Regions from separate parts of the Exiguobacterium sp. s130 genome, predicted to be linked through region 2. Evidence: a T-box and tRNA genes for the amino acid it is inferred to sense, from the RefSeq annotation. Region 2 holds a T-box; the other holds one or more tRNA genes.
The links. The T-box of region 2 lies ahead of ileS (isoleucine--tRNA ligase). A T-box ahead of a tRNA ligase gene usually reads a tRNA of that ligase, here a tRNA-Ile.
Positions count from the first base shown of each region.

Region 1: it encodes a tRNA-Ile, which carries the amino acid that the T-box ahead of ileS (isoleucine--tRNA ligase) is inferred to sense. The anticodon was not compared.

Region 1 covers NZ_JACSNI010000003.1:100,868-104,289, forward strand. Annotated here, with positions in the region: gene HZS85_RS08030 (Na/Pi cotransporter family protein) at 1-1,430, shown strand, start outside; tRNA gene HZS85_RS08035 (tRNA-Met) at 1,557-1,630, shown strand; tRNA gene HZS85_RS08040 (tRNA-Ile) at 1,642-1,715, shown strand; gene HZS85_RS08045 (alpha-amylase) at 1,832-3,292, shown strand; gene HZS85_RS08050 (superoxide dismutase) at 3,386-3,422, shown strand, end outside.
Region 2 covers NZ_JACSNI010000002.1:608,840-612,261, forward strand. Annotated here, with positions in the region: gene ileS (isoleucine--tRNA ligase) at 1-1,212, opposite strand, end outside; T-box leader at 1,269-1,509, opposite strand; gene HZS85_RS07075 (DivIVA domain-containing protein) at 1,510-2,031, opposite strand; gene HZS85_RS07080 (YlmH family RNA-binding protein) at 2,055-2,825, opposite strand; gene HZS85_RS07085 (YggT family protein) at 2,822-3,097, opposite strand; gene HZS85_RS07090 (cell division protein SepF) at 3,100-3,422, opposite strand, start outside.

The sequences.
Region 1 (3,422 bases), on a different contig from region 2:
TCGTCGTCGGACTCGTGAGTGCAGGTCTGATGAATTTACGACAAGCAATTGGTGTCGTCATGGGAGCGAACATCGGTACGACGATCACAGCCTTTATCATCGGCTTCAACGTTAAAGAAGCGGCACTTCCGGCAATCGCCATTGGTGCTTTCTTGATCTTCTTCTTCAATAAAGAACGTGTTCAGTATATCGGACAGATTTTCTTTGGTTTCGGTGCATTGTTTTACGGTCTCACATTGATGGGGGACGGGATGGCTCCGCTCGAATCAAGTGCCTGGTTCCGAGAGTTGACTGTCTCGATGTCGGATAACCCATTGCTTGGTGTATTCGTCGGAACTATCTTTACAGTTCTTGTTCAGTCGTCATCTGCGACGATTGGTATCTTACAGGAGTTGTATGCTGGTGGCATGATCGATATCAAAGCGGCACTACCGGTCTTGTTCGGTGACAACATTGGAACAACGATTACGGCAGTACTTGCAGCACTTGGTGCGTCGATCGCAGCCAAACGGACAGCCGCCGCACACGTCATCTTCAATATCATCGGAACAATTTTGTTCTTGATCGCATTACCAGTGTTCTCAAGCTTCATCGCATGGATTACAGACGCGCTTGGTTTAGAACCGAAAATGCAAATTGCTTTTGCACACGGAACGTTCAATGTCGTCAACACATTGATTCAATGTTGGTTCATCGCACAAATCGCATGGCTCGTTCAAAAAATCGTACCAGGTACGGATACGACGATCGATTCAAAACCGCGTCATCTCGATCAAAACATCTTAAATCAATCTTCTGCGCTTGCCTTAAACCAAGCGAAACTTGAAGTTTTGCGTATGGGTGAGTTCTCAAAAGACGCACTTGCAAAAGCACACCGTTACACGCAATCGCATGATAAAAAAGATGTTTCGGAATCCGAGCAGATTGAATATGCGATCAACTACCTGAATACAGAAGTGACGAGTTATCTCGTAAAAGTGGCGGCACATGATCTATCAGAACGTGAATCAAACGATCATTCGTTATTGATGCACGCCGTCAATGACTTTGAGCGGATTGGTGATCATGTCGAGAATATCGTTGAATTAATCGACTTCCAGATCGTCAACCGGATTCAGTTCACCACATCTGCGAAGCGAGAGCTCGATGAGATGTATGTCCTGACACAAGAAATCGTCGCTTGTGCGATTCGCGCCGTTGAAGAAGACGATGTCACGCGGGCACGAAAAGTTCTTGAACTTGAAGGGAAACTTGATGCACTCGAACGTTCATTCCGTAAACATCATGTACTTCGCGTGAATGCTGGTGAATGTACAGGACAAGCGGGAATGATCTTCGTCGACTTACTTTCAAACCTTGAACGAATCGGCGATCACGCTGTGAACATCACGGATCTCGTCCTTGAACAGCGGACAGCATTAATGAACTAAGCGTAGACGTATTTTAAAACAGCTGATTTCGAAAAAAATGAAATCAGCTGTTTATTTTTTTGAAATAGCATATTGACAAGTTTCGTCACATCTCGTAATCTAATAAGAGTAAGAAACATACATCATGGCGGTGTAGCTCAGCTGGCTAGAGCGTACGGTTCATACCCGTGAGGTCGTGGGTTCGACTCCCTCCGCCGCTACTATTACTTAAGGACCCTTAGCTCAGCTGGTTAGAGCTGACGGCTCATAACCGTCCGGTCGCAGGTTCGAGCCCTGCAGGGTCCATTCAGTAGAGCGCTTCTCGTTGAAAAACGGGAAGCGTTTATTTTTGTTCGCTCGGGGAATAGTAAAGGTATTGTAATAATATTCATACTATAGTAACTAAGGGAGAGCGAAGAGAGATGGAACGTAACCATACGATGATGCAGTTTTTCGAGTGGCATGTAGAGAATGATGGAAAGCACTGGCAACGTTTGAAAGAACGAGCGCCTGAATTGCGTGCTGCCGGCATCACGTCCGTGTGGATTCCTCCAGCATCGAAAGGTCAGTCGGATGAAGATACAGGATACGGCATCTATGATGTCTATGACTTAGGCGAGTTCGATCAAAAAGGAACGGTCCGGACGAAATATGGCACAAAAGATGAGCTAGTCGAAGCAATCGAAGTTGCCCATGAGAACGATATCGCTGTTTATGCGGATGTTGTCATGAACCATAAAGCTGCAGCAGACGAACTCGAGACGATTAAAGTAGTGGAAGTCAATCCAGAAGATCGATCAAAAGAAATTTCAGAAGAGTTTGAAATCGATGCGTGGACGAAGTTTACTTTCCCAGGTCGTAATGGAAAGTATTCGGATTTCGTCTGGACGCACGAATTCTTCAATGGAACGGATTTTGACGCACGCGAAGAAAAAACAGGGATCTTTAAGATTTCCGGAAACAATAAAGATTGGAACAACCAAGTAGATGATGAGTTCGGCAATTATGACTATCTCATGTTTGCAAACATCGACTACAATCATCCGACGGTACGGGAAGAGATGATCCGTTGGGGACACTGGTTCAAGGACACGATCGATTGCCAAGGCTTCCGTCTTGATGCGATCAAGCATATCAACTATGAATTTGTCCGTGAATTCGCGAAATCGATGATGGAAAGCAGCGAAGGCGATTTTTACATGGTCGGGGAGTTTTGGAAGTCAGATCTCGACGATTGCCGTCATTTCCTGGACAGTGTCGACTACACGATCGATTTGTTTGATGTTCCGCTTCATTATAAGTTCCATGAAGCTTCCAAGCAGGGGGAAAAATTTGATTTAACGACATTGTTTGCGGATACGCTCGTCGAGTCGCATCCGACGAATGCCGTGACGTTCGTCGACAATCACGATTCACAGCCTGGCGAGTCGCTAGAATCTTGGGTGGATGACTGGTTCAAGCAACATGCCTATGCAGCGATCTTGTTACGTAAGGACGGATATCCATGTGTCTTTTATGGGGATTACTATGGCGTCCAAGGACCGACCCCTGTCGAAGGGAAAAAAGAGATGATCAATGCCCTGCTCTATACGCGCTATCATAAAGCATACGGAGAACAACAGGATTATTTCGATGATCCGCACTGTGTAGGCTGGGTCCGTCTTGGTGTCGATGAAATCGAGAACTCAGGTTGTGCCGTGTTGCTTTCGAATGCCGACATGTGCGAGAAACGCATGTTCGTCGGTGAAGAGCGTGCGGGTCAAGAATGGTTCGACTATACGAACCATCAAGATCATCCAGTCGTGATCGACGAAGAAGGATTTGGTGTCTTCCCGGTTCCGGGCGGAGGCGTCTCTGTTTTTGCTCCGCAAGAAGTCGAGTGAATCCGAGGGTCTTGACTTGCGTCAACACAGATACTTTTGCTAGTCTTAAAGGGTATTGAAGTTTTCGAAAATAGCACAAAGGGGGACATGAACATGTCAAAATTTGAATTACCAGAACTCGGCTACGCTT
Region 2 (3,422 bases):
CCGGAAGATGACCGGTTTTTTCGTCCGCCAGTCGTGTGGATACGAGTGTTTGATGAATGACAGTTTTAAGAGAGCGCCAGCTTCTTCGAGTGCGAGACCGATTTCTTTGTTCGCATCTTCATAGAACATGCCTTCGAATCCAGGAGCTTCTGCCGTCATGACACCTTTATCGTCAACTGGGCAGAGAACGTCAAGCCCGTATGCTTGACCAATACGGAAGTCATCTTCCCCGTGTCCTGGAGCTGTATGAACGACACCCGTCGCTTCAGCTGTAACGTGGTCGCCAAGCATGACGAGTGATTCACGGTCGTAAAGCGGATGTTTCGCTTTCACGTACTCGAAGTCCGCACCATTGAAGACACGTCCAATTGTCGCGTCTTCCCATCCGAGCGCTTCGATGACTTCTGGAACAAGTGTTTCCGCTACGATATATCCTTTTCCTTGATACTCGATCCGCGCATACGTCAATTCCGCACTGACAGAGATTCCAAGGTTCGCTGGGATCGTCCATGGAGTGGTCGTCCAGATGACGAAATGATCCGTCGGCTCAAGGATGTTTTTTCCATCCATGACTTGGAATGCAACATAGATCGCAGCTGACCGTTTGTCTTGATATTCAATTTCTGCTTCAGCTAGTGCTGATTCAGAAGACGGTGACCAATAGACCGGCTTTTTCCCTTTGTAGATATAGCCTTTGTTCGCCATATCCCCGAACAAACGAATTTGAGCTGCTTCAAATTCTGGTTGAAGCGTGATATATGGATTGTCATAGTCACCAAGAACACCGAGGCGTTTGAATTGATCACGTTGGTGATCGACTTGTTCCAGCGCATACTTCGCACATAACTCACGGAATTCCGCGACCGTCATCGATTTGCGGTCAACACCTGCTTTTTGAAGTGCTGTCTCGATAGGCAAGCCATGTGTGTCCCAACCTGGTACGTAAGGGGACTGGAAGCCATTCATCGATTTGTAACGGACGATGAAGTCTTTTAAAACTTTGTTTAATCCGTGCCCCATGTGGATGTCACCGTTCGCATAAGGAGGACCATCGTGAAGGATGAACGTCGGCTTTCCAGCATTCTTTTCTTGGACCGCAGCATAGAGATTCATCTCTTCCCATCGTGCTTGCATATCTGGCTCACGTTTTGGCAAGTTGCCTCGCATTAAAAACTCCGTTTTCATCATCAATAAGGTTTCTTTGTAATCCATCTGACCATCTCTCACCTTTCGCTTTAAAAGTACAAAAAAACCAAGCTCATCCCTGAGATAGGGACGAGCTTGGCTGAACTCGCGGTACCACCCTACTAATCCTGCTCGTATGTTCGACGACGCAGGACCGCTTAAGAACTCGCTAACGGGAGTGAACCGGCATGACTTACTGTTCGGCGAACGTTCAGTCATACACTCTAAGGGGATATCCCATCTCTTTCGTTGCTCGGGCTTCCACCATTTCCCGATTCGCTGTCAACTGTCCAAGATGCGACGTGTCCTTATCATTGATTTTATTTATACGACATCGTCGTCATTATACGCAACTGCTGGAACATCGTCAAGCGCTCCACGTGAAGAGAAATCAAATGCATCCCAGTCGTGGCTCGTCAATAATTCCATTTGAGCATCGATCAACACTTTGAAGCGATTGCGATAGAGTTCGATTTTCTTACGCATCTGTTCCACTTCGAAGTCCGTCCGTTGTGCCCGGCGTTGTGCCGCATCTTGCAATTGCTCTGCTTCGCGTTCTGCCTGTTTCAAGATCAAGCTTGCTTCTTTTGAAGCATTCGCTTTCACTTCTTCTGCCGCTTCCTGTGCGACAATAATCGATTTATTCAATGTTTCTTCCATCGAACTAAAGTAATCGACACGCGCTTGCATGTTTTGGATGACTTCCTGTTGTTGACGGTTCTCACGTAACAACAACTCAAAATCCTTGATGACCTGATCTAGGAATTCGTTCACTTCATCCTCGTCGTAGCCGCGAAACTTTCGTGTGAACTCCTTATTATGAATATCGAGTGGCGTTAATGGCATGATGAATTCCTCCTCCGCATTTTTTATCCTTTTAAAATACCGTATTGTAGTTTGATTCGATCCCGTTTCGTTGATCCGAGAATCGCAATCAGTTTGACGCGTCCCGTTCCACGTAAGGAAAGCAGATCCCCTTCTTCAAGCATGAAACTCACGTCATCGACTACCTTATAATTCACTTTACTTTCACCCTGTTTAATGAGCGTCTGTGCCTTTTGACGGGAGAAGCCGAGAATTTCACTGACGACAGTATCGAACCGAAGTGAGCTGACGAACCCGAGCGTCTCTTCCCACTCTTGTTCCTTCACTTTCAAGCGATCTTCTGCGTCTACGCGCGAAAGACGAATCTTCGTCTTACCTGCGCGTTCGACGTTTGCTTCGATATATGTCGCAACTTCGTCCGCGACAGCAAATTGCACTTGATCCTGGATGATGACGTCGCCGAACTTGGCACGTTTCAATCCGACGTTCAATAATGTACCGGTGACTTGACGATGAGATAGTTCAACGAATTTAGTAGGATAATGAATGCGATAAATGGAAATGTCAAAGTCATCCGCGTTGTATTCATAATAGTCTGGTGCGAGGATTGCTCGTTTACGTTCGGCGCCTTCGAAACCGCCCTCAAAAAAGAGGGCGCATTTCGAACCGACGAGTTCTTGTGTGATTTGCTGTTCACGAGGGTCTAGAAAATCCGTTAATTTAAACGTATACGTCGCTTCCACGTGATCAATCCAGTTCAAGACCGAATCGACGAATTCCCGCTCGCTTCCACGATAATGATCATATACACTCATACGAAGAAGATAGCTCGGATACCGGATTGTGCCAAGTTCAAGACGAGAAAGGCAACAATCGGCGAGATATCTAGCATGCCTCCGATAGGCGGGATAATACGACGGAAGGGTGCTAGGAATGGCTCGACCAACATCGCGAGCACTTGTCCGAATTTCGAATCACGGGCATTCGGGAACCAAGATAGCAGAATGTACACAATCATGACATAACTATAATATTGTAATAACGTACTTAATGTACGACCAATCGCGTACATCACTTGTGAATCCATACTTACCACCCCTTATGATTAATATCATCTTCTCCTAGAAGATTCGAGATGCTACCAGCCAACTCGACATTGTTTGGAACACAGAGGAGGGTATTCTGACTGATCGTCGTGATCGTTCCATCGAGAGCGAAAACGACACCAGATAAGAAGTTGATCATCTGTCGTGATTGATCTTTTGACATACGTTGCATATTGACGATGACAGCACGGTTCTGACGAAGATGTTCCCCAATCTCTTGGGCTTCGTTAAAGACACGTGGTTCACTCAAGATGACCTGCGATTTCGTTTTTTTCGTCGCATGTAGCGGCACGATATTCGATTGTC